3 regions of the Streptomyces sp. A2-16 genome follow, and region 2 is predicted to be linked to each of the others. Evidence: riboswitches for the same ligand, from Rfam matches in the RefSeq annotation. Region 2 holds a riboswitch; each other region holds the start of a gene.
What was found. A riboswitch is a leader RNA that binds a small molecule or an ion and turns the genes downstream of it on or off. The one in region 2 is predicted to bind cyclic di-AMP.
Positions count from the first base shown of each region.

Region 1: another riboswitch for cyclic di-AMP. It lies ahead of IOD14_RS03750 (transglycosylase SLT domain-containing protein); the one in region 2 lies ahead of IOD14_RS43115 (hypothetical protein).
Region 3: another riboswitch for cyclic di-AMP. It lies ahead of IOD14_RS04820 (C40 family peptidase); the one in region 2 lies ahead of IOD14_RS43115 (hypothetical protein).

Region 1 covers NZ_CP063808.1:785,950-795,735, reverse strand. Annotated here, with positions in the region: gene IOD14_RS03770 (sigma-E factor regulatory protein RseB domain-containing protein) at 1-706, opposite strand, end outside; gene IOD14_RS03765 (CHRD domain-containing protein) at 936-2,000, opposite strand; gene IOD14_RS03760 (polyprenyl synthetase family protein) at 2,111-3,121, opposite strand; gene IOD14_RS03755 (CocE/NonD family hydrolase) at 3,412-5,406, shown strand; cyclic di-AMP (ydaO/yuaA leader) riboswitch at 5,674-5,846, shown strand; gene IOD14_RS03750 (transglycosylase SLT domain-containing protein) at 5,852-6,334, shown strand; gene IOD14_RS03745 (HAD family hydrolase) at 6,341-7,153, opposite strand; gene IOD14_RS03740 (LacI family DNA-binding transcriptional regulator) at 7,418-8,446, opposite strand; gene IOD14_RS03735 (carbohydrate ABC transporter permease) at 8,478-9,347, opposite strand; gene IOD14_RS03730 (sugar ABC transporter permease) at 9,344-9,786, opposite strand, start outside.
Region 2 covers NZ_CP063808.1:9,592,663-9,602,448, forward strand. Annotated here, with positions in the region: gene IOD14_RS43080 (XRE family transcriptional regulator) at 1-402, opposite strand, end outside; gene IOD14_RS43085 (hypothetical protein) at 442-1,137, opposite strand; gene IOD14_RS43090 (hypothetical protein) at 1,531-1,692, opposite strand; gene IOD14_RS43095 (hypothetical protein) at 1,714-1,917, opposite strand; gene IOD14_RS43100 (hypothetical protein) at 1,907-2,308, opposite strand; gene IOD14_RS43105 (DUF6233 domain-containing protein) at 2,366-2,701, shown strand; gene IOD14_RS43110 (Ku protein) at 2,698-3,615, opposite strand; gene IOD14_RS43115 (hypothetical protein) at 3,967-4,206, opposite strand; cyclic di-AMP (ydaO/yuaA leader) riboswitch at 4,214-4,425, opposite strand; gene IOD14_RS43120 (hypothetical protein) at 4,747-5,004, opposite strand; gene IOD14_RS43125 (hypothetical protein) at 5,270-5,710, opposite strand; partial or broken gene IOD14_RS43130 (ATP-binding protein) at 5,949-6,143, shown strand; gene IOD14_RS43135 (tetratricopeptide repeat protein) at 6,399-8,603, opposite strand; gene IOD14_RS43140 (alpha/beta fold hydrolase) at 8,600-9,595, opposite strand.
Region 3 covers NZ_CP063808.1:1,006,330-1,016,115, forward strand. Annotated here, with positions in the region: gene IOD14_RS04805 (C40 family peptidase) at 1-49, opposite strand, end outside; gene IOD14_RS04810 (hypothetical protein) at 505-858, shown strand; gene IOD14_RS04815 (tellurite resistance/C4-dicarboxylate transporter family protein) at 836-1,819, opposite strand; gene IOD14_RS04820 (C40 family peptidase) at 2,121-3,263, opposite strand; cyclic di-AMP (ydaO/yuaA leader) riboswitch at 3,272-3,441, opposite strand; gene pcrA (DNA helicase PcrA) at 3,742-6,225, shown strand; gene IOD14_RS04830 (M23 family metallopeptidase) at 6,292-7,860, opposite strand; gene IOD14_RS04835 (alpha/beta fold hydrolase) at 8,143-9,012, opposite strand; gene IOD14_RS44715 (hypothetical protein) at 9,339-9,461, shown strand; gene IOD14_RS04840 (cobalamin B12-binding domain-containing protein) at 9,587-9,786, shown strand, end outside.

The DNA.
Region 1 (9,786 bases), 8.8 Mb from region 2:
GACCGACCGTCGAGCCGTCGTCCTTGGGCTTGATGACCAGGCGGTAGGCGTCCCGCCCGGCGACCTGCGCGGTGCCCTCCACGGTCACCGACGTGGTCTTGTCGGCGGCCTTCAGGGCTTCCTCGGCGAGGTCCTTGGGCGTGGCCGGGAGCTCTTCCTTCTGCTTCCCGTCGCTCTCGGAGGCCGTGGTGTGGAAGACCGAGTTGGACTTGCTGTCGTAGCCCCAGACGTCCTTGCCGTTGTGGATGAGGCTGTACTCGGCCGCGTTCTCCAGCAGCGAGATCTTCTGCTTGTCCTCGCCGTCGGCCGCGACGCGCAGCGTGTGCGTGCCGGAGGCGAGCTCGGTGAGCTTGGTGGACGGGTCGGCGGACGAGCCGTCGCCCGAGCCGGAGGGTCCGGCGGCGGAGCCGAGGGAGCTCTCCAGACCGCCGAGGTCCGGCAGTCCGAGATCGGTGGTGATCTTCACGGTGCCGGACAGCTGCTGCACGTCCGAGGCGGCGATCTTCTCGATGAGTTCCTGTGCGCTGATCTTCGGCAGGTCGGGGTCGCCGGAGTCGGCGAGCGCCGGGACGAGCCCGATGGTCGCCGCCGCGACCCCCACCACCGTGGCGGGCACGACGTATCGCGCGGCCTTGCGCCGGCGCGCCGCGCGCAGTTCCTCGGCGTCAGCGGCGGTCGCGCTGTCGTCGGATTCGTACGGTGCCATGTGTGCCTTACCTCCGTCGTCGGCGGCGGCTGTCAACTCCCCTGCGTCCACCCCGTAGCCGCCATTCTCACCCGAATCGGTGAGGAGTGGTGTTTTCCGTGGTGTCCATCTGACCAAATCGGCCATGAGCATGCGTCAGCCCTCGGGGCCAACTCCGTGTACACCTGGGGTATGACACGACATGCCGGCGCCCCCTACGACCCGTAGGGGGCGCCGGCTTTCGGGACGGTCAGCCGCGCAGGAACACGTAGTCGGCCTGGTAGGGGACGCCGACGATCGTGCCCGGCCGGCAGGAGCCTGCCGGGGCGATGCCGCCGACGGTGTTCAGCCGCAGGATCTCCGCGGTGCCGGCGAGCAGGCCGTGGTGGCGGCCGGACTGCGTGGCCCTGAGGTCGAGCTCGGGGATGTTCCGGTCCCCGTTGGGCGTCTTGGAGACGAGGGTGCCGGTGACCGCGCTGCGGTCGGGCGCGATCCACTGCGGGGTACCGGAGCCGGGCCGGACGAAGGAGTGCGCGATGCGGCCGCCGAGCACGGCGCTGACGTCCCGCTGGGCGAAGGCGTACCCGCCGCCCTCGGCCGGCTTGCACTGGTAGATCTGCTTGCCCTTGACCACGGACGCCTGGAAGTTGTGGAGCGCGGCGCGGAAGTCGAAGGCGGCGACGGTGACCTTGTGGAGCTGGCCGCGGACGGCTCCGCCCGGGAACTGAGCGGTGTGCAGGTTGGCGTAGAAGGAGTTCGGGTCGGCCTTGAGCCGTCCGAGCAGGGCCTTGTCCTCGACCTTCACGGTGCCGGTGACGGTGTGGTTGCGGCTGTTCTTCAGCAGGCCGGTGAAGTCGACCTTGATGCCGCCGTTGACGCCCCGCGCGCCCTGGTGGATGTGGAGGGCGGTGGGCCTGGCGACCCCGGCCCACTTCACGGCGACGGACACCTTGTCGCCCTTGACCTTGATGAACTCCAGTGCGGCGCCGTCCTTGTCGCCGACGGCGGGGCCGCCCGCGACGGGTACCTCGTTGGCCCCGCGCAGGCTCGCGGCGAGCAGTGTGCCGCCTTTGCCGCTCGTCGCGGCAGCGGCCGCGTCGCGGCTCACGATCTCCTGCCCGCTCCCCGCGTGGCCGGAGGGACCCTCGTGGCCGGAGTGACCGGCGCGCCCGGAGTGACCCGCGTGGTCGGCGCGGGTGGCTCCGGTGGCGAAGGCGGGTATCACCGCGGCGGCGATCCCGCCGGCGGCGGCCACCGCGACCGCGGTGACGACGAGGCTCTTACGGCGTGCCGAGAACGTCGTGTTGATGCCCATGATCCTGTTTTCTCCCCGTATTGCGGCCGACGCCCCCTGCGTCGGCTTCTGTGCATGCAATTCGGAGGAGATCTCAGGTTGGATTTAGTCCAACGTAGTGACGTACATCACTATCCCGCGCGGTGGACCACCGCGTCGCACAGTTCCATCAGCGCCGCCTTCGCGTCGCACTCCCGCAGCGGGGCGAGCGCCGCGCGCGCGTCCTGCGCGTAGCGCACGGTGTCCCGGCGGGCCTGCTCCAGCGCGGGGTGTCCGCGCAGGGCGGCCAGCGCCTCCGCGTGCCGTGCGTCGTCCGTGAGGTCGGAGTCGAGCAGCTCGCACAGGGCGATGTCCTCGGCGAGACCGAGCCGGGCGGCCCGCTCCCGCAGCCGCAGCACCGGCATCGTGGGAATGCCCTCGCGCAGGTCCGTGCCCGGCGTCTTGCCGGACTCGTGGGAGTCGGAGGCGATGTCCAGGACGTCGTCCGCGAGCTGGAAGGCCACGCCGAGACGCTCGCCGTACTGGGTCAGGACGTCCACGACCGTCTCGTCGGCGCCCGACATCATCGCCCCGAAGCGGCACGAGACCGCGACCAGCGAGCCGGTCTTGCCGCCGAGCACGTCGAGGTAGTGCTCGACCGGATCACGGCCGTCCTGCGGCCCCGCCGTCTCCAGGATCTGGCCGGTGACCAGGCGCTCGAACGCCTCCGACTGCACCCGGACCGCCTCGGGCCCGAGGTCGGCCAGGATGTGCGAGGCGCGGGCGAACAGGAAGTCGCCCGTCAGCACGGCCACCGAGTTGCCCCAGCGGGTGTTGGCGCTGTCGACACCCCGCCTGACCTCGGCCTCGTCCATGACGTCGTCGTGGTACAGCGTCGCGAGGTGGGTCAGCTCCACCACCACGGCCGACGGCACCACGCCCGGGGCGTAGCGGTCACCGAACTGGGCGGCGAGCATCACGAGCAACGGCCGGAACCGCTTCCCGCCCGCCCGCACCAGATGCTGGGCGGCCTCCGTGATGAAGGGAACCTCGCTCTTGGTGGCCTCGAGCAATCCCTCCTCGACAGCCGCCAATCCGGCCTGGACATCGGCTTCCAGAGCCTGGTCCCGCACGCTCAGCCCGAACGGCCCGACGACGGTCACGAGGGGTCTCCTGTCTGCTGGTGTCTTCTGGCGGTCACACGGAATGTCGATAGGTCGCTGCCATCACTCAAGTCAGCGTATCCGGTCACCTTTGGATCACCGATAGCGCCCGCCCCGTCCATGCCAGGCGGTATCGGATCACGACCGGTATGTTTTTGATCACCTGAAAAGAACGGATATCCATCGACTTGTAGGGAAGTAGTCGCGCGTGTCCCGAACCGGCGCCGAGATCGGGCCCCGGCCGCACCGCGCCGTGCTCCCGGTGCACTGAGACCGACGGGACCCCACCGATGCGCATCCGTACGTCCTTCCCCTACGAGACGGCCCACGAGGACATCCGTGTCCCGCTCGCCGACGGGACGCGCCTGTACGCACGCGTGTGGCGGCCCCTCACCCCCGAACGGGTACCCGCGATCCTCGAGTACCAGCCGTATCGCCTCACCGACCGGACCGCGCCCCGCGACCGGCAGCGCCACCCCTGGTACGCGGGCCACGGCTACGCCTCCGTCCGCGTGGACGTGCGCGGGCACGGCAACAGCGAGGGCGTCCCGGGCGATGCGTACTCGGCGACCGAACTCGCCGACGGGGTCGAGGTCGTCAACTGGCTGGCCGCGCAGCCCTGGTGCGACGGCCGGGTCGGCATGTTCGGCATCTCCTGGGGCGGCTTCACCTCCCTGCGGATCGCGGCCCTCGCACCCGAGCCGCTCAAGGCGGTCGTCACGGTGTGCTCCACCGACGACCGCTATGACAACGACGTGCACTACCTGGGAGGTTCCGTCCTCGCGGTGGACATGCACGCGTGGGCGGCGACGATGCTCGCCCTCGTCTGCCGCCCGCCGGATCCGCTGTACGCGGGCGAGGCGTGGCGGGACCTGTGGCTCGAGCGCCTGGAACAGGTCGACCCGTTCCTCCACACCTGGCTCGACCACCAGACCCGCGACGACTACTGGCGGCGGGGCAGCGTCCGCGAGGGCCTCGGCACGATCGGCGCGGCCGTCCTCGCGGTGGGCGGCTGGCACGACCCGTACCGTGACACGGTCCTCCGGCTCGTCGAGCACCTGCCGGCCGACCGCGTTCGGGGAATCGTCGGCCCCTGGTCCCACCAGTACCCGGACCGCGGCCGGCCGCCCGGCCCGGCGATCGGCTTCCTCCAGGAGACCCTGCGCTGGTGGGACCAGCACCTCAAGGGCGTCGACACCGGCGTCATGCGAGAACCGCTCCTGCGCTCCTACGTCGTGGACTCCCACTCCCCGGCGACGGTCCACGCCACCCTGCCGGGCCGCTGGGTCGGCGAACCGGCCTGGCCTTCCCCGAACGTGACGACGGTGTCGTACGGCCTTCAGGGCGCCCCCGTCCTGGTCCGCTCCCCGCAGCACACGGGCGTGGACGCCGGCCGGTTCCTCCCGTTCGGGAACGACGCGGACCTGCCGCCGGACCAGCGGGAGGAGGACGCCCGCTCGGCCTGCTTCGAGTTCGCGGTGGGCGAGGAGACATGGGTGCTGGGGCAACCCAGGGTGCGGCTCAGGGTGACCTCGGAGGTGTCGCGCGGGCAGGTCGTCGCGCGGCTGTGCGACGTGGCCCCCGACGGGTCGTCGACCCTCGTGACCCGGGGCGCGCTGAACCTCTCCGCACGCCATGGCCAGGACCGGGTGGTGCCCTGGGAGCCGGGGGCCACGCAGGAGGTGACGCTCGCGCTGAACGGCATCGGGCACGCCTTCCCGCCGGGCCACCGCATCCGGCTGGCCGTCTCCTCCGCGTACTGGCCGTGGATCTGGCCGCAGCCCGGGTCGCAGGCGGGGTTCATGTTGGACCCGGCGGGCAGCTTCCTCGAACTGCCGGTACGCGCGCGTGAGGCGTCCTCGGACATCGTGTTCGAGGAGCCGGAGCAGTCCGCGCCGCTGGGGGCCGGCCTCCCGGCCACGCTGGACGAGCCCCGCCCGGAGCGCCTGGTCGTCCGTGACGTGGCCAAGGGCGAGTGGCGCCTGGAGGTCGACCCCCGCGGCGGCGGCACGCGCGTGTACCCCGACGGTCTGGAGTGCACCGAGGAAGCGCTGGAGACGTACACCGTCGACGAGAACGATCCCCTGTCCGCCCGCACCCGCTCGGACCGGTCGATCCGGCTGCACCGGCCGGAGCTCGCGTGGGACACCACCGTCCGCTCCCGCTCGGAGATCACCTGTGACGGGACGGATTTCCGCACCGCGAACGAGGTGGTCTGCACCGAGGGCGGCGAGGTGGTCTTCCACCGGACGTGGGAGAAGCGGATCCCACGGACTGCCGGTTGACTATGAGTTGAGCCCCTTGCCCGTTTTGCACGTCTTGCGCACGGGCGTGACTTGACTCACTCGGGCTGACGGGTCGACGGATATCCGGAACCATTCAATCCGCCTTCCCTTGCGTGCCAGTTGAGGCTTGCGGCCGCAAAGGATCAAGTGCCCCAAATGCCACCGACCAAGGTCAATAGGCGCGGCATGTGAATTCACCACTTGTTCCGGACATGTGCTCTCGCATACGTTCCCGGCCTGTCGGGCGGACGCCGAATCCTGCCACCGCCCGTACACCCACCGAGATCCAGGGCAGGAGCGGGGGAACCAGGTAGGTCGCCGTACCGGGCGTCTTCGGACATACCGGCACGGCTTGGGGTGAAGTCGCGTCTTTCGTGGGCGTGGCCGGGCAGCTCCCGCCCGAACCCGACAGCTCACCTCGCAGGCGACGGAGAGGAACTTCGCCATGCCCGCTGCCGCTCAGCACCGCGCTCCCCGCAGGAACCGTCTCGTCCGCAAGCTCGCCGTCGCCGGCACCGGAGTCGCCGTCCTCGCGCTCCCCCTCATCGGCGCGACCAGCGCGTCCGCGGCCACCCCGACCGTGCAGACCGCAACCACGCTCGGCTACCCCAACACCCTCGACGGCTGGATCCGGGCCTCCCTCGCCGTCATGGCGGAGCACGGGATTCCCGGCTCCTACGACGGTATCTACCGCAACGTCATCCGCGAGTCCTCCGGCAACCCCTGGGCCATCAACCTCTGGGACTCCAACGCGGCCGCCGGCACGCCCTCCAAGGGTCTGCTCCAGGTGATCGACCCGACCTTCAACGCGTACCACGTGGCGAACACCTCGTGGGACCCGTACGACCCGGTCGCCAACATCACCGCGGCCTGCAACTACGCGGCCCAGCGGTACGGGTCCATCGACAACGTGTGGGGCGCGTACTAGGCCGTATCAGCCCTGCGGAAACAGTCTTTCGAGGACGACGGCGACGCCGTCGTCCTCGTTCGACAGGGTCACCTCGTCGGCCACGGCCTTGAGTTCGGGATGGGCGTTGGCCATCGCCACGCCGTGGGCCGCCCAGTCGAACATGGGGATGTCGTTGGGCATGTCCCCGAAGGCGATCGTCACCTCGGGTCCCAGGCCCAGGTGTTCGGCGGCCAGCGCGAGGCCCGTCGCCTTGGTGATGCCGCATGGCTGGAGTTCGACGGTCCCGGGCCCCGACATGGTGACCGTCGTCAACAAACCCACCACCGAGCGGGCCGTGACCGCCAACTCGTCGTCCGACAGGTAGGGATGGCGCAGCAGGACCTTGCTGATCGGCTCGCACCACAGGTCGTCGCGCCGGTTGACCCGCACCGCGGGCAGCGTCGGATGGGGCATCAGATAGCCCGGTTCGATCAGGGTGAGCCCGTCCACACCGTCCTGGTCGACGGCCGCGTACACCTGCCCCACCTCGGCCTCGATCTTGCCGAGCGCGGTCTCGGCCAGCTCCCGGTCCAGGGTCACCGACCAGAGCAGACGGTCCGCGCCGGCGTCGTACACCTGCGCGCCCTGTCCGCACACCGCGAGCCCCGTGCTGCCGAGGTCGTCGAGGAGCGGCCGCACTCTGGGTGCCGGCCGCCCTGTCACCACGAGATGCCGGGCCCCACTCGCCGCCACCCTCGCGAGCGCGGCCAGCGACCGGTCGGAGAGGGTGTCGTCGGCACGGAGCAGCGTGCCGTCCAGGTCGGTGGCGATGAGTGAATATGCGGTGGAGGCGGCCATGATCAGAGAATACGGATGGTTGGCCCCTCCGACTCGACGCGAACCGGACGGCTGCTGCTTTCACATCCGTTGACGGCAGTTCCGGTTCCGGGGGCGCGGCGGTGCGGGCATGTCCCCTACGGTTCCGCCCGGTTGACGCGGCGAGCCGGGTACGGCCGGGAAGTGCGGGACGGACTGTGCCGGCGTGCCCCGTGACACGGTGACCGTTCGCGCCCCCGCCTGCCCTGTGCCGCCCGGCCGTCGAACCGTCCAGTCCGCGGAGCGCTACGCCGAGTCCCGCACCACCAGTTCCGTCGGAAGGATCACCCCGGCCGTGTCCTCGCCGGCGATCTGGGCCAGCAGCATGCGGACCATCTCGGCGCTGATGCGGTCGAAGGGCTGGCGCATGGTGGTCAGGGCGGGGGCGATGGCGGTCGCCGCCGGGGAGTCGTCGAAGCCGCCGACGGCGATGTCGTCCGGGACCGAGCGCCCGGCCTGCTGCAGGACCCCCACCACCCCCAGCGCCATGAGGTCCGAGGCGACGAACACCGCGTCCATGTCCGGGGCCTGGGCCAGCAGTCGGCGGGCCGCCCGTTCACCGCCGCTGCGCCGGAAGTCGCCCTCGACGACGAGTGCCGGGTCGTAGGGCAGCCCCGCCTCCGCGAGCACGTCCCGGTAGCCGGCGAGGCGGTCGGGGCCACCCGGCATGTCCAGCGGCCCGGTGACCATGCCGACGCGGCGGCGGCCGCCCGCGAGGAGATGGCGCACCATGTCCTGGGCGCCCTCCCGGTCGGCCGCGGCCACGTAGCTCACCTTGGTCCCGCGCCCGATCGGCTTGCCGCACACCACCAACGGGATCCCGGCGTCGTGGAGTTCGGCCGCGACCGGGTCACCGCTGTGGTTGGAGAGCAGCAGTACCCCGTCGACGTGCCCCGAGGTGATGTACCGGGTCAGACGGCGCCGGTCGTCGTCGCTCTCGGCGAGCATGAGCAGCAGCGGGATGTCGTGCTGGGCGAGCCGCTCGGTGCAACCGCGCAGCAGGATGTTGAAGTTGGGGTCCTCGAAGAACTTCTCCTGCGGTTCCGTCAGCAGGAACGCCACCGAGTCCGACCGGCCCGTACTGAGGCTCCGGGCATGCCGGTTGACCACGTACCCGGTCTTCCTGATGGCGGCCTCGACCGCTCGCCCGGCGGAGGGCGAGACGTAGTGGCCGCCGTTCAGGAAGCGGGAGACGGTGCCCCGCGAGACGCCCGCCTCCCGGGCCACGTCGTGGATGGTCGGTGGCTTGCGGCGTCCGTTCGCGCTGGTGGTCATGTTCCTCGTTCGTGAAGGTGGATCCGGGGCCTCAGGCCTTGACCGAGCCGCTCAGCAGGTCCAGGGACCAGAACCGCTGGATCACGAGGAAGAGCGCGATCAGCGGGAGGATCGCGAGCAGGCATCCGGTGATGACCAGGGTGTACAGGGCCGGCTGGGAGGCGCCCTGGGCGAGCAGGGTGTAGAGGCCGAGGGTGATCGGGAACTTCTCGTCGTCGGCCAGCATGACGAAGGGCAGCAGGAAGTTGTTCCAGATGCCGACGAACTGGAAGAGGAACACCGTGATCAGGCCCGGCATCATCATGGGTACGGCGATCCGCGAGAAGATCCTCCACTCGCTCGCGCCGTCCATGCGGGCCGCCTCCAGCAGCTCGGCGGGGACGGCCGCGGCCGCGTAGATGCGGACCAGGTAGACGCCGTAGGGCGACAGGATCGACGGCAGCAGCATCGACCAGTAGGAGTCGGCCATGCCGAGCTTCGACAGCAGCAGGTACTGCGGTACGGCCAGCACGATGGACGGCACCAGGACGCCGGCCAGGATCATCTTGAAGACGGCCTCACGGCCGCGGAAGGCGAACCGGCCGAGCGCGTAGCCGCCCGCGGCGGAGACCGCTGCGGAGAGCAGGGCGCCGAGACCGGCGTAGAAGGCGGAGTTGGCCATCCACCGCCAGAAGATGCCGTCCCGGTAGGCGGTCAGGTCGCTCAGGTTCTGGAGGAAGCCGGTGCCGGGGGCGAGGGTGAAGGTGGAGAAGAGCTCCGACCGGTCCTTGGTCGCCGCGACGACCACCCAGGCGATGGGGATCAGGCAGTACAGCGCGCCGAGGACGAGCACGATCGTGGGCACCCAGGCGGTGCGGCGCGCTTTCGCGGTGGTGTCGGCGGTGAGGGTGAGGGGGGTCATGCCCGGTCCTCCCGGGTGTAGCGGTCGGAGATGCGCAGCAGGGTGAAGGAGAGGACGAACGTGGCCAGGGCCAGGACGACCGCGGTGGCGGAGGCGCCGTAGATGTCGGACTGCAGGAAGGCCTTGTCGTAGATGGCCATGAGCGGGCTCCACGAGCTGGGCAGGCCGTTGGTGAGCGGCTTGAGGGCCATCGGCTCGGTGAAGACCTGGAGGGTGGCGATCACCGAGAAGAAGAAGGTGAGCACCAGGGACGGCATCACGATCGGGATCTTGATCCGCAGGGCGATCTTCAGGTCGGACGCGCCGTCGATCCTGGCCGCCTCGTAGATGTCCGGCGGGATGGCCCTGAGCGCGGTGTAGATGACGATCATGTTGAAGCCGGTGCCGCCCCAGACCGCGATGTTCGCGAAGGAGAGGTAGAGGTTGCCGCCGTCGAACA
Region 2 (9,786 bases):
CCAGCGGGCGCGGACCATCTCCGCGGCAGTTTCGGGGTCTGGCCTGCCGAGTGTGGGGATGTCGTTAGCAGGTAGACGGAAGCGTTCTTCGATCCACCCGTGCAACTCCAGAGCAAGCCGGCTTGCCCAGAGCGCGGCATCTCGAGGGCCCGCCGCCAGCTTGCTGCGGGCCCGAAAGGAGACTGCCTCCAGCGGGATGGGCTCAAGGTCGGGCTGAGAGAAGAACGACTCGGGGAAACGCAGCGCCTTTGCGAGCCGAGCCAGGGTGTCAGGGGTGGGCTCTGTGCGGCCTCGTTCGTAGTTCGAGAGGCTCTGCACGCTCACCCCGACGCGCGTTGAAAGCTCCGCGAGCGTGAGGCCGCGCCGCTTCCGGGCAGTGGTGATGCGCGAGGATGTGATCATTTCTCCTCGTCATCGTTGAGGCTGTTGGATCTTGTCCTGCTACCGCTCTTCGACAGGAACGTCGAACTCACCGGTAGTTTCGACAGCGTAGTCGTTCACGCTTTCGAACTCGATCGCGGGGAGGAGGATCCGACTCTGGTAGCTGTCAATCTTCCCCCCAGGACCTACCCGGTTCGGAAGTGACAACTCGCTTCGGACGGTCACGACCCCCGTCTTCCGGGCCTCGTAGCGGTAGGTCAACAGGTACCAGGTCACCATCTGCGCGTACGCATCGACTCCGGACTGTCCCTCGTCTGGCTCAGAAAACTCGGGTTCCTCAAATGCGAACGAGAGTTGGAGCTCCTGGTTGCGGGCGACGGCCTGCTCCTTGGTTGCGCCCGCAGGACGCTTGCTCCGCGGGTGAGGGGAGCCGGGCGAGCCAGTTCGGGCATCTCCGAGCAGAACGCCGATTCCAACCGTCTTGTCGGGGTTGACGATGAGTGGTGCCTGGAGCGGGTCGTAAGGCTCCCAGCCCAGTTCGGTGCGCAGGGTGTATCGGAGCTCGCGAACCCGCGTGAAGTAGTCCTGTGAGCCAGGGGCGTTCTTGGCGTCATCCTTCGTCTTGCCGGCCCGGCGCGCCTGCTCGCTCATCCTTAGACCCGGCTCAAGGTACTTCCAGCTGAGGCCAAGGGCGGCGAGCTGACTCTCGTACCCCCCGGGCTGCCCGCTCGGAAGGGGAACGAGGTTGTCGATCATGGAACCTCCCGCACTCTTATACTCATTTCCCCTCAAGTGAGGGAGAATTTTTTAAAGAGTACCGCGTGATGGTGACTCATAGGTGGTTCATCCGCGAGGAGTTGACGTTCCGTAGCCGCCAGCACTGATCCTTCTGTCGCATCCGCGAGAGGAGCCCTCGGGCGGTCCACTCGATCCGAGTCGGAGGGTTGGTCCCCTCTCTAAGCCGAACATCGGTGGGCCAACCTGCGCTTAGCGGACATCGCAAGCCTGATGGCGGCGCTGCCCTTCGTTGTCCTGGGCTTTGGCCAGTGCGCTGACGGACGCTGCCGTTCGTAGAAGTACGCGCGCCTGGACTGAGCTGGTCTTTCCGAACTGGGGCGGACGTCCGTGAACGCCTAGACGGGCCGAAGGCTACAGATCTCCGGGAGGCGTACAGGCGAGCTGATACTCGTCGACCGCGGGATCCCAGTCCGAGAGGATTGGGGGGCTGAGCTCATCAGCGGGAGCCTGCTCTTCGGTGGCCTGCTCACCCGGCTTGACGGTCGTATTGATCTCGCGGTGATCGTTGGTCATGGCCGCCAGCATGGCAGGCGGCTACAGCTCTTCCGGCCAGCTCGTCAACAGGCTGCCATCGTTCTCGTCGCTGAGGGTGAAGTGCGGCTGGACGAGGTCCCGATGGCTGCCGATCCAGTCGCGGAACTTGTCGCGCGCCACCACTTCGTCGGCCCACCAGCCGCTCATGACCGGACGGCCGGCGGAGGACACGGTGACGCGGAAGCGCCCCTGTTCACTGGTCACGGCGCTGCCTCGCTCGGCGTCCCATCTCCAGCCACTCCTCATGGCTGATGGGCCGCATCGTGAGCCCGAGCTTGGCCGCGACCTCCCTGATGTCCTGGAAAGCCCCCTCCACGGTGGTCGGCATCGTCGGCAGAGCCGGCTTGCTGACGGCGAGCGAGTGGTCCCGGCACAGGTCCACCCAGCGAGGCCCGCAGCCGGGGAAGTCGATCACGCGGGAGGTGCGGTAGTCGATGCCGCACACGCAGCACGGCCGCCATGCGTCCGCGCGGTACCGGGCTCTCACCGGAGGGTCGTTGGTGAGCCGGTCGCCCGTCTCGAGCGGCGCCGGGTCCAAGCCGCCGCCGTCTACGGCGTGCCGCCTGAGCAGCTCCTCGACGTCCATGCGGTCCACGCTGTCTCCTGTGCCCCTCGGGATGCGCGGGCCACGCTACCTCCTAGAATCGAACACATGAACGACTCCGGCCTGTCTCGGCTCGCGCTGCTCCGCTTCCTGGAACGCGTGCAGGTACGGGACCTGGAGCGGACCCGCCGGTGGATCGCGGACGAGGAGAAGCGCGAGGCCGAGCGGCAGCGGGGCATCGCGGCGCGGCCGCCAGCGCCGGACTGGCTGATCGAGCGCGGCCTGTCCCGCCAACACGCCGTGTACGTGCACGTCGGCGACTGCTGGAACGCGGGCTCGCGGTCCAAGGGCGTCGAGCGGGACCAGGCGCTGCGCGCGCTCGCCGACGGCGTGACGGCATGCCCCCAGTGCCGGCCGGACACCGCGCTGGGCATCCTCGACTAGGCGCTGCGCGGCCTGCGTCCGCTCGCCTTCTTCCCCGCGCTCTTCTTCGCGGCGGTCTTTTTGGCCGACTGCTTCTTCGCCGTCTTCCTGGCCGCGGTCTTCTTCGGCAGTTCGTGTACGTCGGCGTCTTCGCCGCGGGAGGCCTTTGCCTTCTCCACCGACTCGTTCAGCGCGGCCATGAGGTCCAGGACCTGGGCCGGCTTGTCGGGCTCGGGCGCCTCGGGGAGCTCGCGGTCTTCCCGCTTGGCCTCGATGATTTTCGCTAGGGCGTCGGTGTAGGTGTCCTCGAACTCGGGGCCGTCGAGGTCGTCGCGTGCCATCGACTCCATCAAGGCGAGGGCCCCCTCGATCTCCTCCGTCGACACCTTCTCGTCCGGCGGGTCGACGGCGCCCGGGGCCCGGATCTCGTCGGGCCAGCGCATCGCGTGCAGCACGATCACGTTGTCGCGAATTCGCAGCAGTCCAAGGCGTTCCCGCCCGCTCCACGCGTACTTCGCGACCGCCACCTTCGACGACCGGCCAAGCGCCTGCACCAGCAGCTTGTACGGCTTCGCCGCCACCGCCCCGTCCGGGGCAAGGTAATAGCCCTCACCGATCTGAATCGGGTCGACGGAGTCCAGCGGCACGAAAGCCTGAATCTCGATGGCCTTCGCCGTCGGCAGCGGCAACTCCCTCAGGTCCGCATCCGAGATGGCGACGACCTGGTCCTTGGCGTACTCATAGCCCTTGCCGATCTCCGACTGAGCGATCTCACGGTCCTCCAGCTCGCACACCTTCTTCACCCGCACCCGACCCATGTCCTCCAAGTGGTACTGGTGGAACTGGATGCTGTGGTTCTCGGTCGCACTCTGGACGTGGATAGGCACCGTGACCAGGCCAAACGAGACGGCTCCGCTCCAGATGGTTCGGGGCATAGCTGACCTCCGCGTGAGCCCCGAGCAGGATCAGCCTACGAGCACCACCACGGCCCCGCATGCGCGCGGGCACCCCGAGTCGCACGCAGGTGACATGACCCCGGCAACCCGTCGTGATCTACCCGCTTGCCGAGGAGGCCAGCCGGCCTACCATCCGGGAAGGCTAGATCGTGCGGGCGGCACACGGAGCGCACCCGCCTTCGAATCATAAAAAGAGAGGCCCTGGTCTGGATGCCAGGACCTCTCCCGCCTTGTCCGTGTCTTCTACGGGGTCACCGTGAAGCTCAGACCTTCCCGTTGGCACGCCTCCGATGGGTGGTGGAGGTTAGCCGACCGCCGACGTGCTCTTGGTCAAGACCTGTTGACGTAGGTCAGGGCCACGAAGATGAAGCCGCCCAGCCCGATTGCAGCTAGAGCCCCTGTGCTGATGGCCTCGTAGTACGAGACCCCCTCCATCGCTCGACGGAGGATCCCCGCGAAGCATCCGCCGATGATCGCGACCAGTATCGTGATCACGGCTTCGGTCTTCCTGTTCCTCGGGGACTCGTCCCCGGGCCCCGAGGTTTGCGGGTTGTTCTGCGTTGCCGTCATGGCTCGCTCAGCCTTCGTCAGCCGCCTGTGAAGGATGACCTGTCGGATTCGGGCTGGCGAAGTTGCCCGGCCGCTGACGCGGCTTCACCCCAAGGGCTGCTCGGCCCGGTCATGGCGTGACCGTCCCGGCGACCCGTCGTGCCTGGGTCCTCCACTCCTGCCGATCCACTCCTGTCGACAGAGCATCCGGGCAGCGGCAGGACTCGGCGTCCGCTCAGATGGCCCCGCCGTCTGTTGACGGGGGCTTGTCGTGGAAGAGATCGTGACGCACGCCACCTCAAAAGTCCCAACGGAATTGGACGTTTGTGGGGATGGTCACCACTAACCCGTTCGATTGTGGAAAATGATCAATCCTCCCTGGTCAAACGGGGGTTGACGTTCCATCAGGCGTGGAGGCGTGAAAGAGGCGCGTCCGCGGGCGCATCGAGGTCAAGGTGGTCTAACCGGCCTAGCGACACGGGCATGGAGGTGGTGCGCCTTGATGCGAATTTCCATTCGGCATGCGGGCCACGGGTTGTAAAAAACGTACAGGAAGTACAGTCATTGGCCGCGCTGCTCCGTGCGGTTGAGGCCGCGGGCGAGCTCCTGGAGAATCTGCGGCTCGGACTTACCAGTCATGTGGGCCAACTGTTTAAGCAGCAGCGCGCACAGAGCCGTCGAACCGTCGGCAACCTGGTCCAGATTCCCGTCTGTGGTACGGCGGTCCGCCATGTACTTGATCATCAGGTCATTGCCGGACACATAGGCGGTCATCGCCTCGATGCCGAGTCGGATGCGGTCGTAGTCGCTCGTCGTCATCGCGTCACACTTCCACGGATGAGGAGCGCGCCGCCACCGTCGCGAACTCGACCCCTGCGCGGAAATGGGGCAGCACGGCCGAGGGCTTCCAGGCCGCTGTCACTGAGTACGCGGCGCGCGTGGTTGTGAGTCTTACGTCGTTTGTTCCGTGTACAGCGACCGTAGATGTTGGCTCAGACGATCCTGAAGGCCTTCCAGGGCGTGGGCCAGACGCGGCGCTCGGATACATCGACTAGGCGAACGTCACTCGCGCGGTCAGCAACCCCTAACCAGCAGGAGTGCTGTCCGATCGGTTCCGCCCTGACGGGCCCCTCACCTTTCGATTCTTGATCTTCTTGGCGGCGACCACAGCAGCCAGTAGCATCACGAAACCCGAGCAGCCCGTCACACTGACGAACCAGGCGAAGAAAACATCGGCAGGCCGGGCGTCATCCGCAAGCCAGAAGATCAGATACGCCTCAGCGAAGATGTGCAGCGTCAGCGCGGCGTACCAGACCGTCTGCAGGTTACGGAGCCCACGAAGCAACGGAGAAGCACTCACCGACTGCATAGCCTGACGGTCAGACAACCCCTCACCACGCGCCGCCTCGATCGCCCGCTGCTCAGTCTCGTCAGCCCGCTTCTCGATTTCGTTGAATTCGACCGTCGCCACCAGCAAGACCACCGGAATGACAGTGACCATCGCCGAGGCGAACTCCCCAGTCATCCTGACACTCACGCCCGCCCCCCGATGCCGGCTCCGCAACTCTGACACGAGCGTAGGACTCGCACAGCCCCCTGTCAGCCGCAGAGGAGCCCTGCCGCTCTGACCCTCCGCATAGAGCTTCAGTCGGCCCGGAGCGGCTCCCAGAGAGCGTCGCCGACTTGCTGAGCGACCTTCCGCAGAGGCGTCCCAGTGACGTGCATGTACCGTGCGCGCATACGGGCCGCTCTCCCGGGCTCCTGCGCTGTCGGTCACGGACGGCGGAGGCTTCGGCACCGCCCCAGAGGTCGAGCGCCAGGACCAGGACGCCGAGCACGGCCGAGGCCTGGGCATGGTCAGCGTGATCGCTCACCGGTTCGTCCACGAGAGCGACGGCGGGTACACGGTCACCGCGGAACTGTTCACGGACCCTCCCGCAGGAGGTCACCTGCGCTGATGGACAAGGCGCAGCGGGGCTACTGGTGCGAGTGCTGGACGAAGACCTCACCGAGGTGACGCGGCCGGTCCTGCGGGCTTCCTTCGATGCATACTCGGCACCGCAGGCCGTCAGGCCCAAAGCCTGCCCGAGTTGCCAGCCAGCGTACGGCCCCCTGATCATGCCCGACCCCAGACCGGGCAGGCCACCGGCCAAACCCGCTCCGCCGACCTTCGCCCGTGCCGGCAGAGACCTCGAAGCTGAAATGATCAACACTTAGGACCAAGGCTCAGTAAGAGCTTTCAGGCTGTTGACCAGTTCGACTGCTCGATCCATGGCTTCGAGATTTCCAACCTGCTCAAAAATTTCATAGGCTTTGGTCGCGCGAGTCAGCGCTCCAGAGAAGTCTCCATAGCTCTTTCTGCAGTTGGCGGAAGCGAAAATGCAAGCCCCCAAAATCGCAGCGGAGCCTAGTGCTTCAGCTTCACGAGAAGCCGACTCGTAAGATTCCCCAGCTTGCTTAAAGTTTCGTTGCCTCGTGTAAATCGCAGCGATCTCAAGCTGAGTCGCTAGGACTTGGGAACTATTCGACTGATGCCGGGCCAAGTCGAGCGCCTCAGTGAGACATCCGAGCGCTTCATCCGCTCTGCCCAAGTTGGCCAAACCATTTCCCATTACCTGCAATGCAGTGATCATTTGCGTCGCATAGGTAGGCATTCTGGTTTCCCCGAGAGCCCGATAGATATCAATCGACTCCCGCAACGCTTCGAGAGAGGTTTGATATTCCCCCGAACCGCTATACCGGATTCCAAGGTTGCTAAGTGAGCCGGCAAGGCCCAAGAGGTAGGCTTCCGGGTTAGCCTCTGCTAGGTGTCGATAGATGGCAACGGATTCCTCAGTTGCAGGCAGGGAATCCTCATGCCGACCCAAATCACCAAGACGAACACCCAGATTATTCAGAGCACTCGCAAGACGAGAAAGGTAAGCGCCGGGGTTCTCGTTTGCCAGCTGTCGATAGATGGCAACGGATTCCTCAGTTGCAGACAGAGAATCCTCATGCCGACCCAAATCACCAAGACGAACACCCAGATTATTCAGAGCACCAGAAAGATCTGAAAGATAGGCGCCGGGGTTCTCGTTTGCCAGCTGTCGATAGATGGCAACGGATTCCTCAGTTGCAGACAGAGAATCCTCATGCCGACCCAAATCACCAAGACGAACACCCAGATTATTCAGAGCACTCGCAAGGCGAGAGGAGTGAGCGCGCGGGTTTTCGCCTGCCAACCTACGAAAGATGAGGAGAGCTTCCTCAGCTACAGACAGGGAATCTTCATACCGACCCAAATCACCAAGACGAACACCCAGATTATTCAGAGCACTCGCAAGGTTGGAAAGATAGGCGCCAGGATTCTCGTTCGCCAGCTGCCGATAAATGGCAACAGCTTCTTCTGTTACCGGCAATCCATCCGCATACCGTCCTAGATCTCCGAGTCGGACCCCGAGATTGTCCAAAGATCCGCCCAGGTTTGGGAGGTACGCGCCAGGATTATCCCTCGCCAATTGGCGATAGATGGCAACGGATTCCTCGATCGCAGTGGCGGCCTCCGCATGTTGCCCCATATCTGCTAGGCGCACACCGAGATTATTCAGGGAGCCGGCCAGGTTCGGAAGATGCGCGGCGGCATTATCCCTCGCCAGATGCTGATAAATGGCAACAGCCTCGCTTGCAGAATCCAGTGCTGAGGGAATATCCCCCGCTCGTGCCATATGGACACCTGCGTTACTTAGAGCCATCGCTAGGGTTGGAAGTTGAGATTCATCCTGGTCGGCCACTCGACGGCAATGCATGAGTACTTCACGAGCTGCAATCTGGGCTGAATCCAAATCACCAGCCTCAGCGAGGCGATTTGCCAGATTCCCCATGACGGCAACTAGGGTGGCGGGATCTTCAGCATCCTCGGATTGCAGAAATAGATGCACCGCTTCTTGGGCTGCTTTCAGCGCCTCGGGAGCGTATCCAGTCCGAGCCGCTCTAATACTCAAATTATTTAGGGCTGCTGCACGCTCCCTCAATGACCCAGATTCATCGACCCCCTTCAGCTGTTCTAGAGATGCAATCTCTTGAATAGCAGGAAATACATCCAGAGCCCCAAGACTCTTGAGCGACTTAGAGATACTTGAGATGGCAGTTTTAAGCTGATCGTTGCTAATCGCTTCATGGCTAGGTCGTGGCAGTGACATCAGGCGCACTGAGAGATCCAGAGACCGTGCCGTAGCTCGCCGCAAAAGCCGATCATCGTTACTACGCAGACACGCGTCCGCCAACACGGGGGCCAACCTGGCGGCACTGTAAAGGTCATTCCTGTCAACAAGATGCCGCAGTGCACTCTCGAAATAAGGGATGGCATCCGAAGGGTTGCCCTCGGCCAGGAGTTCAGCCCCCTTCTTGCGCTGGATTTCAGCCCACTGAGTATCAGTCACTGCGACCCTCCTTCCGGGAGATCTACATTGATCTTGATGTCCTTATTTTGGGAGATCTCGATAGAAAACGGTCTAGATAGAACCTGTTTTCCCAACCGGATGTCGAGGCCGCCGACTCTAAATGCTTCAGAAGTGTCTGACGTCTCCGTACCAGAGTTTACGTTGCCTGACGCGGCTCCCCTCTCCGGAGGGAAATGATTCGAGAAGCACCAAGAAACAGCCTCCCTGAACCACTTGTATGCCTTATCTTCTCGATTTCCCGGTTTGACGATCTCGGAATGAGATCCCCGCACCGTCTTTTTGTAGTCCCGTCCAATGTTCATTCCGCCACTGAATGCATCTACCCATTTATCGGAGGTGCCAAGAACGGCGTAAGTGGGAATTAGGTATTTTCGTGCATCAAACTGAGACGGGTCGACGCATACGCGATCGAGAAATACTGAATTTAGGCTTTCGATTAGGGGTGAATGCGCTTTGAGTGCACGCGCATCTGTGAAGAATGGCGTCAATATCTGAGGTACGCGCATCGAGCCGGCTTGGGGTGTTCCCATCAGCACGAGACCTGAAACGCGATCAACGGCCAGGCTACCGTCACTACAGTGCGTTTGCGATTCGATAAGGTCCTTGATCGTCGCCTTGCATAGAAGGCCCCCCATGCTGTGGCCAACCAGTACCACCGACCGATAATGTGAGTCGCGGATCGTGTCTGCAAGCTCACGTGCATGCACAACGAGTGTGGTGGAGTCCATCTTCGACCAGCGCTGCCAACCGCTGGCGTATGAGTACAGACCTACATCGATGTCAGTACGGTCCTCGAAGAGGAACTTAGGGAAATCTCCCCACGTCTTGTATCGATGGCCGTTTAGGCCGTGGGCAAAGATCAAAAGATTCGGGCATTTCTCAGGATCTCGTGAGTGCACGATCAACGGGCTCAACGCCGCCAGGCCATCCTTGCCGACGGGGGTGAACTCGTTGCCGCTGGCGAAATGCATTCCAGTCGCCTTCGTGAGGAGCGCGCCTGTTGTGGCTTGGGCCGCCCACCGAACGCGGCGGTACGAGCCTACCCCTCACGGGGCGATCACAGGTGTCTCCTCTACGAACAGCCCAGCGGTGTCCAGCGGAACGGACCCAGGGCCGTGCAGATCGCGCGGTGGACCAGGGGCATCAGCAGGTTGGAACGTCA
Region 3 (9,786 bases), 8.6 Mb from region 2:
CCGTATGGCCACCGGCCGAGCGGCTGCGGGGCTTGCGGTGTGCTGCCACGTGGACTGCACGTCCTTTCCTGCGATCGGCCGCCCCGGGCGCAGGGACGTACGAACGCCAGGGGGGAGCGGCCGTACGACCGCCCGGGGCGGTGTGCGCGTCCGGCGACGGCTCGCACAGGGGGAGCGGGCCGCCGCCGGACCTTCTCGGCGGTGGTGGCCGACTGCCGCCCCTGGCCCGGGCGGCGGTGGGGAGCCGGTCACCTGGTGGAGGACGCTAAACCGGACCGTGTCCGGGAGGTAACGCGTTGTGCGGAACTGCCGCCAGGGGACCGCCTGGTGACCGAAGGTGACCGTGATCCCCGGGGGGCACCGTCGACTTCGCGCGGTGCGCTGACCGAACCCGGGATAACGGGGCCCGTGACGGGCGGGGAGTGCTATGGGCCGCATATATGCAAGATCCGCGCGAGGGGCCGGTGCGAGCGTCCCCCGCACCCAGGAATAGGCTCCGGCCTCATGGACGTACTCATCCATCTCTTCGTCGGCCTGCACATCATCGGCATCGCCTCGCTGCTCGGCGGGTTCCTCACGCAGATGAAGGCGATGGGCCAGGGCACCGCCCGGTTCGTCCCGGCGATGCTGCACGGCGCCGCGACGATGCTGGTCACCGGGGTGATCCTGGTCGGCCTCAACCAGGCCGACGACCAGCACGTCAACAACATCAAGATCGGCGTGAAGCTGGCCCTGCTGATCGTGATCCTCGGCCTCGTCTATGTGAAGCGGGACGACGAGACGGTGGACAAGAGCCTGTTCGGCCTGGTCGGCGCGTTGACCACGGCCAACGTCTTCATCGCCGTCCTGTGGACCTGAGGGCGGTGCGGGCGGCGCCGGCCGCCCACGCGGCGACGGCCAGCCAGGCCGCCACCGCGACCCACAGCAGCACCTCACCGGGCGTCCTCAGCCACGGGAGGTCCACGGCGGCCGAGACCGCCAGGGTCGCCGCCGCGGTCATGCCCATGGGGAACACGGTGGCCCAGCGGCGCACGTCGTAGCGCGGGCGCGGCCGGAGGACCTCGGCCGTCAGCAGGACGGCGTACCAGGCCAGGTCGAGCATCAGCAGGGCGACGGTCACCGCGCGCAGCACGCCGTGGTCGTCGTCGTTCCACAGGTACAGGCGCGCGCTGTCCGCGGCGATCAGCTTCGAGCCGGCGAGCGCCGAGATGGCGAGCGCGCCGCCCGCGATCCACTGGTCGCCCGCTCCCTCCAGCACCTGGCGCAGGTCGAAGCGGAAGAACGCGACACCGTAGAGGACCAGGCCGAGCCAGAACAGGACGAGCGCCGTGTGCGCGAGCCAGGCCGCCGACTCGGCCGCGGCGAGCGTGGCGCCGAGGACCGCGAGGCCCTGGGTGGCCACACAGCACAGGAACACCCCGCCGGGCATCCGCCGCCTCCAGTGCCTCATGACGAGCACGAGCAGCAGCGGCCACAGCAGCGCGGACAGTGCCAGCAGCGCCTCGGCGAGGGTCTGCCGGCCTAGCGCCGAGAAGCGGGTGCCGAGGACGGTGGTCGCCGCCACGGCCGTCAGGGCGCCCGGTGTCCCGGCGTCCGCGACCCATCGCTCGCGCTCCCGCAGCAGTCGTACGGCGAAGCCGGCGGCCAGTGCCAGCCAGGCCGCGCAGCCGATCACCAGGGCGATGCGGGACAGCGTCTCGTGACCGGCCAGGTGCAGCCCGACGGACACGATGGCGGTCGCCATCACGGCGGCCCCGGCCGCGGGCGGGCGCCGCGTCCACCAGGCGCTCAGCAGGGAGTACGGGGAGGTGCCGGACATGTGCCGATGCTAGGAAGCCCCGCGTGCCGTGCGAGCGGGGCGCGCACGCGCGCGTGCGGAAATACGCGCGGGCGCAGGAGCCGCCGCCGTTCGCGGGCGCTGGAATCCTCCGCGGCGCACGGACGAAAGGGTCCTGCCTGCGCGGACGAAGGGGTCCTGCCCGCGCGGACGAAAGGGTCCTGCCTGCGCGGACGAAAGGGTCCTGCCCGCGCGGGCGAAGGGGCCTGTCGGCTCGGGCGAGAGGGTTCTGTCCGCGCGGACGAAAGGATCCTGCCCGCGCGGGCCGCCGACGAGCGGTGGCTCAGGCCGGGCGCACCACGCTGTGGATCCCCGACTCGCCGTCGTAGTAGATCGACTCCTCGCGGACGTACGCGCCCGGCTTCGGGGCGTGGATCATCATGCCGTTGCCGATGTAGAGGCCGACATGACTGATGTCGTCGTAGAAGAAGACCAGGTCACCGGGCTGGGCGTCGGCCAGGGAGACCGTGGTGCCGGCGTTGACCTGGTCGTAGGTGACGCGCGGGAGGTCGACTCCGGCGGCCTTCCAGGCGGCCTGGGTGAGCCCCGAGCAGTCGTAGGAGTCGGGGCCGGTGGCGCCCCAGACGTACGGCTTGCCGATCTGCGCGCGGGCGAAGGCGAGGGCCTTGGCGGCCTTGGTGGCGTACGAGGAGTCGGGCGCCGTCGACGTGCTCGAACCGGTGGAAGCCGGCGCGCTCTCCTGTTGGGCCGCCTTCTCCGCGGCCGCCTGCTGCTGCGCCAGCTCCGCCGCCCTGCGGGCCGCCTCCTCCTGCTTCCGCTTCTCGATCGCCGCGAGACGCGCCTTCTCCTGGGCCGTCAGCTCCGACAGCAGGTCACGCGCGTCGGCGAGCTTCTTCTGGACGGTCGCCTTGGCGGTCTTCAGGTCGCTCTGCGTCTCGCTGAGCGTCTGAAGGCTCTGGGAGGCCTCCTGGCGCTTCTTCATCGTCGCGGACTGCTCGGAGACGTAGTCGTCGACCGCGCCCTTCTGGCGGCTCGTCAGACGGCCCATCAGCTGCGCCTGGTCGAAGTAGTCCTGCGGGGTGTCGGCGAGCAGGAAGGTCGCGGTGTCGGGCGCGGCGGCGCCGGTGCGGTACTGGGCCGCGGCGAAGGAACCGAGTTCCTCGCGCGCCTCGTTGAGCTTCTGGGTGCGCTGGGCGACGTCGTCGAGGAGGGTGTCGACCTGCTTGCGCTGCTTGGTCGTCTTCTCCTTGGCGGCGTTGTAGCTGTCGGTCGCCGACTCGGCCTGGCGGTAGAGGTCGTCGACCTTCTTCTCGACCTCTTCGAGGCTGGGCCTGTCGTCGGCCGGCGCTGCGTTCGCCGACTGGGACAGCAGGGCCACGGAGGTGAGGGCGGCCGTTGCGAGGGCCGGGGTCCGTATGCCTGCCACGCGCGTACCGACGGGACGCGACTTGCGGTGCGACGCCAAGGGAGGCGACTCCTTCCCATGCTCCGCCTACCGAGTTAGCTGTCGGGTTCGGGCGAAGTGCTTCGGAAGGTTTGCCCTACGGCGCTCCCCTGCGCGGGAGTGGGCCGATTCACCCCAAGTTCGGTGGGTCCCCGGCTCCGGGCGCGCGGCGGCGCTGCGGACTCGGCGGAGGCAGTACGGCCCGGCGAGGTTCGCCGGAAGGGGTCGTACGGCCTGCCCGGAACGGTAGCCAACTGGTGTGGCCTCTGTGAAGGTTGATGTTCGATATGCCCGATACATTTTCGTGACCTAACTCCCAGGCGCCGCTCCATGTGTTCGATTCGTAATGATTTGTTTTCCTGGGCTCATTTCGTCTGGTTGACGATATCTGCCCGCTTTCCGGGGTCGGCTTCCGGCCAGCCGCGGTCGGACGGTGATTCGGGCGATGTTCTCGGGGCGGCGGCGGGCTGTCAGTGGGGAGCCCTAGACTCGGAGAGCGATGAGCAGCCTCTTTGACGACAGCTTCCTGGCGGACCTCCAGGCCCCTCGCGGGCATGCGGAGGAACCCCCGCCGCCGCCCGAGGACGAGCACGTACCGGAGCAGGTTCCGGACGATCTGTTCGGTGGGAAGTTCGACGTGCCCCCGGACCGGGACGCCTACTACCGCGACGGCGCCCCGCGCCCGGTCGTGGACCCGGCCGCCCTCCTGGAGGGGCTGAACGAGAACCAGCGCGCGGCCGTCGTGCACTCCGGTACCCCGCTGCTCATCGTGGCCGGCGCCGGCTCCGGCAAGACCCGGGTGCTCACCCACCGCATCGCCCACCTCCTCGGCGAGCGCCATGTCCACCCGGGCCAGATCCTCGCGATCACCTTCACCAACAAGGCCGCGGGCGAGATGAAGGAGCGCGTCGAGCAGCTCGTCGGCCCGCGCGCGAACGCGATGTGGGTGATGACCTTCCACAGCGCCTGCGTGCGGATCCTGCGCAGGGAGTCGAAGAAGCTCGGGTTCACCTCCTCTTTCTCGATCTACGACGCCGCCGACTCCAAGCGCCTCATGGCCCTGGTCTGCCGCGACCTGGACCTCGACCCCAAGCGGTACCCGCCGAAGTCCTTCAGCGCCAAGATCAGCAACCTGAAGAACGAGCTGATCGACGAGGAGGACTTCGCCGCCCAGGCCACCGACGGCTTCGAGAAGACCCTCGCCCAGGCGTACGCCATGTACCAGTCGCGGCTGCGCGAGGCCAACGCCCTCGACTTCGACGACCTGATCATGACGACGGTCAACCTGCTGCGGGCGTTCCCCGATGTCGCCGAGCACTACCGGCGCCGCTTCCGGCATGTCCTGGTCGACGAGTACCAGGACACCAACCACGCCCAGTACGCGCTGGTCAGGGAGCTGGTCGGGACCTCCGAGCACCCGGTGGACGTACCCCCGAGCGAGCATGACCTGCCGCCCGCCGAGCTCTGTGTCGTCGGTGACGCCGACCAGTCGATCTACGCCTTCCGCGGCGCGACCATCCGCAACATCCTCCAGTTCGAGGAGGACTACCCGGACGCGACGACGATCCTCCTGGAGCAGAACTACCGCTCCACCCAGACGATCCTCACCGCCGCCAACGCCGTCATCGAGCGCAATGAGTCCCGCCGCCCCAAGAACCTGTGGACCAACGCGGGCGCGGGCGCGCGCATCACCGGCTATGTCGCCGACACCGAGCACGACGAGGCGCAGTTCGTCGCCGACGAGATAGACCGTCTCACCGACGCGGGCGACGCGAAGGCTGGCGATGTCGCCGTCTTCTACCGCACCAACGCGCAGTCCCGAGTCTTCGAAGAGGTCTTCATCCGCGTCGGCCTGCCCTACAAGGTCGTCGGCGGCGTCCGCTTCTACGAGCGCAAGGAGGTCCGGGACGTCCTGGCCTACCTGCGCGTCCTCGCCAACCCGGAGGACTCCGTGCCGCTGCGCCGGATCCTCAACGTCCCCAAGCGGGGCATCGGCGACCGCGCGGAGGCGATGATCGACGCCCTCTCCCAGCGCGAGAAGATCAGCTTCCCGCAGGCGCTCAAGCGCGTCGACGAGGCGTACGGCATGGCCGCGCGCTCCACCAACGCCGTCAAGCGGTTCAACGTGCTGATGGAGGAGCTCCGCACGATCGTCGAGTCCGGAGCGGGTCCGGCGACCGTCCTGGAAGCCGTGCTCGAACGCACCGGTTACCTCGCCGAGTTGCAGGCCTCCACCGACCCCCAGGACGAGACCCGCATCGAGAACCTGCAGGAACTCGCGGCCGTGGCCCTGGAGTTCGAGCAGGAGTCCGGTGAGGGCGAGGAGACCGGCTCGCTCTCCGACTTCCTGGAGCGGGTCGCGCTCGTCGCCGACTCCGACCAGATCCCCGACGAGGACGAGGACGGCTCCGGAGTCATCACCCTGATGACCCTGCACACCGCCAAGGGCCTGGAGTTCCCGGTCGTCTTCCTCACCGGCATGGAGGACGGCGTCTTCCCGCACATGCGCGCCCTCGGCCAGACCAAGGAGCTGGAGGAGGAGCGGCGGCTGGCGTACGTCGGCATCACGCGCGCGCGTGAGCGGCTCTATCTGACCCGGTCCTCACTGCGCAGCGCGTGGGGGCAGCCGTCGTACAACCCGCCCTCCCGCTTCCTCGAGGAGATCCCGGCGCAGCACGTCGACTGGAAGCGCACCGGGGCGGTCGCCGCTCCCGCGGGACCGGTCTCGGGGGTCGCGGCCTCGCTGTCGTCCTCCCGCTCGCGCTCCTCGGCGTCGGGCGCGTCCGGGTTCGCCACCCGCAGGACCTCGGAGAAGCCGGTGGTCGCGCTGGCCGTCGGCGACCGGGTCACCCACGACCAGTTCGGCCTCGGCACGGTGGTCGGGGTCAAGGGCACGGGCGCCAACGCCGAGGCGACGATCGACTTCGGGGAAGCCAAGCCGAAGCGGCTGCTGCTGCGGTACGCGCCGGTGGAGAAGCTGTAGACCGGGCGGGTCAGGAAGGGCGCTGGGCCCGGGGAGTCACATCGGGTCCAGCCGGTGGGTGGCCGGTTACGTCGGGTCCAGCCCGTGGCTGCGCAGCCACGGCAGCGGGTCTATGGCCGAACCGCCCGCCGGGTGCACCTCGAAGTGCAGGTGCGGGCCGGTCGAGTTGCCGGAGTTGCCGGAGTACGCGATCGGGTCGCCGGCCTTGACGGTCGTACCGGAGGCCACGCGGTAGCTGGAGAGGTGGCAGTACCACGTCTCCGTGCCGTCCTTCGCCGTCACGACCATCATGTTGCCGTAGGCGCTGTTCCACTGCGTGCGGACGGTGCCGTCGGTCGCGGCCATCACCGTGGTGCCGTACGACACCGGGAAGTCGATGCCGGTGTGGACGGACATCCAGTTGACGCCGGACTGGCCGAAGTAGGCGCTGAGACCCCGTTGAGCGACCGGCAGCGCGAACTTCGGGCGCAGCCGCTCCTTGCGGGCCGCCTCCTCCGCCGCCTTCTTCTTCTCGGCCACCTGCTGGGCCTTGAGGTCGATGCGCTCCTGCGTACGGCTGGCCCGGTCGGCGAAGTCGTCGGCGCCGGCCGAGAGGCTCTCGAGCTGGGTGTCCAGCTTGTTGTTCGCGGCGGCCGGCTGAACGGCGGTGGCGTCCGCGAGGGTCCGCGCGGTGTCCTTGTCGTCGCCGGTCAGGGTGCCGACCGAGGCGGCGGCGATCCCGGCGACGCCCATGACACACGCCGAGGGGACGGCAATCGTCAGCAGCGCGGAGCGCTTGGCGGGCATACGGCGGCGGGAGCGGCTCGCGTTGCGCGCGGCGACACGGGAGCCCGGAGCGGGGGCCGCTGTCGGCTCCTCCTGCTCGTCCAGGAGCGGGGCGTCCTCGTCGTGGACGACGGGCATCTCGCCGGTGGCGGTGGTGGCCGCTCCGGTGGTGTCGGCGGCGGCCGACTCGCCGTCGTGCGAGGTGTGTTCGGCGTAGGCCTCGCCGTAAGGATTCGCCTCGCCGTACGCGTGGCTCTCCTCGTACGCCTGGCCTTCCTCGTAGGTGTGGGTCTCGTCGTAGCCGACCTGCTCGAAGGTGGCCGTGGGCTGCGGGTCGGCCGCCGTGCCGTCGGAGTTCCACTGCGTGGCGTCGTACGCCCCGGTGTCGAAGGTCTGCGTGCCCCATTCCCAGTGCTGGGTCTGGTCGGCCGGGCCCGCGGTCCGGTCCTGCTGGTGCCAGGAACTCGCGTCCCACTGCCCGCTGTGGTCGGCGGCGCCGCCCTGCGGGGGGATCGCGGCGAGCTGCTGGTGGTCGCCGCCCCACTGGGTGGCGTCGTACGCGCCGGTGTCGTAGGCGGCGTGGTGCTGGGCCGCGTACATGTCGTAGTTCAGGGTCTGGTGACCGCCGGTGTTCCAGGTCGAGGCGTCGTACGAACCGGTCGCGTCGCCCGGCATGTTGCCGAAGAGCGGGTCGGTCTCGAAGCTGCCGGTGGCGTGCGCGCCGGTGCCCGAGACATCGGGACCGGTGGTGCCGAAACCGGTGGCGTCGTAGCTGCCGTACGTGGTGAAGTCGCCGTACGGGGCTTCCTGGGTGCCGTACGTCGCGTAGTGCGACGAGTCGGCGTCGGAAGCCGGGGCCGGGGTGGTCATGGTCCCCGACGGGTGACGGTCGTTCACCAACTTCTCTTTCGCCTCGACAACAGGGGCTGCCAGAGCAGTGCGGCGACTGTACCCGGCGGTATGCGGGCGCGACAATCTTCAACTGGTTTTGAGCGCGCAGGAAACGGGCATTCGGCTCTGTTTCGGGGGACTGCGGGCGCGACTTTGGCTCTGTGTTCGAAGGATGTTCGATGTCGGCCCGCGCTCCGGCGGCTGTCGGCGAGCTGTCGGCGGCCTGTGACCGCAGGCCGTGACCGGTGGCCGGTACGACCGTTACGCCACGGTCAGTCCGCTTGTGCGGCCGGCCGTCTCCTCCCCGGCCTGCGCGGTGTCGAGCACCTGCCGTATGCCGGTCGCCACGGCGGGATGCACGGGCAGGGCGAGATGCCCGATCCCGCTCACCCGGACGTTCTGCGCCGTGAGGTCGGGGTGGTCGATACAGGCGGTCTCCAGCGGATCCATCAGGTGGTCGAGGTCGCTCCAGAAACTGACGAAGTGCGTACGGCAGCCAGGGGCCGGCCGAGTGAGCTCCTCGAGCAACTCCGAGCCGGGGCGCATCTGGCGCACGATGGGGTGCGCGTTGGCCAGCGGCACCACCCGGGTGCCGGAGTGCGGGGTGCCGAGCGTCACCAGGGTGCGGACCCGGCTGTCGCCGCCGAGGCACTGTACGTAGTACCGGGCGATCAGGCCGCCGAGGCTGTGCCCGACGACATCGACCTGCTCACTGCCCGTGCGCTCGCAGATCTCCTCTATGTGCCGGCCGAGCAGCTCGGCCGCGGCGCGGACGTCACAGGTCAGCGGGGAGTAGTTGAGCGACTCGATCTGCTGCCTGCCGTGCTGGGCGAGGCTGCGGCGCAGGAGCACGAAGACCGAGCGGTTGTCGATGAAGCCGTGCAGCAGGACGACCGGGGGCTTGGCCTCCGTCGGCAGCTGTGCGGCGCCGTCCTCCGGCGCGGGGAGCGCGGGCAGGGGGGAGCGGCGCTCCTGGGTGATGCCGGACGGGTAGAGCAGGAGGTGTCCCGCGAGAATCGCGATCTCCAGGGCGGTCGCCTTCAGGAGGGCCAGGGAGAGTCCCGCCAGCCTGCTGGGAATCAGGCGCTGGCAGAGCGGAAGAAAGGGCAGCACCGCCTTGGTGACCTTCATGGCCGACCTCCTGTCGGCACACGGGAGGACTGCTCCGTCCCCCGTGTGCGCTCATGGGGAGTCGCGGCGGAGGTCGACGCCTGCGTGGCGCGAGGGGAGCGCGGGAGAGGGGTGCGGCGGTCGGCGCGGGGTTCCGGGGCTGCCGGACGGGCCGGCGGAGCTGACGGAGCCGGTGGTGCGGTTGGTGCGTTTGATGCAGGCGGTACCGACGGTGCCGGGGCTTGAGCCGGTCGTATCGGTGGTGCCTATGGTGCTCGCGGTGCTGGTGGTGCGCCGGTGACGTCACGAGCCGCTCCGCCGGTGTGGCGACGAGGCTGCCCGCTGTCATGCCTTACCTGTCCTACGTGCCCTTCGTGCCGTCGCCGGCGCGCCGCACCACCGTGACGCGCGGCCTGCGGCCCGGCGGTGCGGCGACCTCGTTGCGGCTCCCGAACGTGTCCCAGGTGTGATTTCCCCCTCGGCGTCCACCGCGAAACTGCAAGGTGCGTGATGGCAGCGATAACGTTCGTTCACATTCCCGGTCTGTGCGGTACTAGTCGGTACGAATGGACGCAGTCGCTTCATGGAGGCAGTGATGGGTGTGACAGCCGGTCCGATCCGCGTCGTGGTGGCCAAACCGGGGCTCGACGGTCACGATCGCGGAGCCAAGGTGATCGCGAGGGCGCTGCGCGACGCGGGCATGGAGGTCATCTACACCGGCCTCCACCAGACCCCCGAGCAGATCGTCGGCACCGCGATCCAGGAGGACGCCGACGCGATCGGTCTCTCCATCCT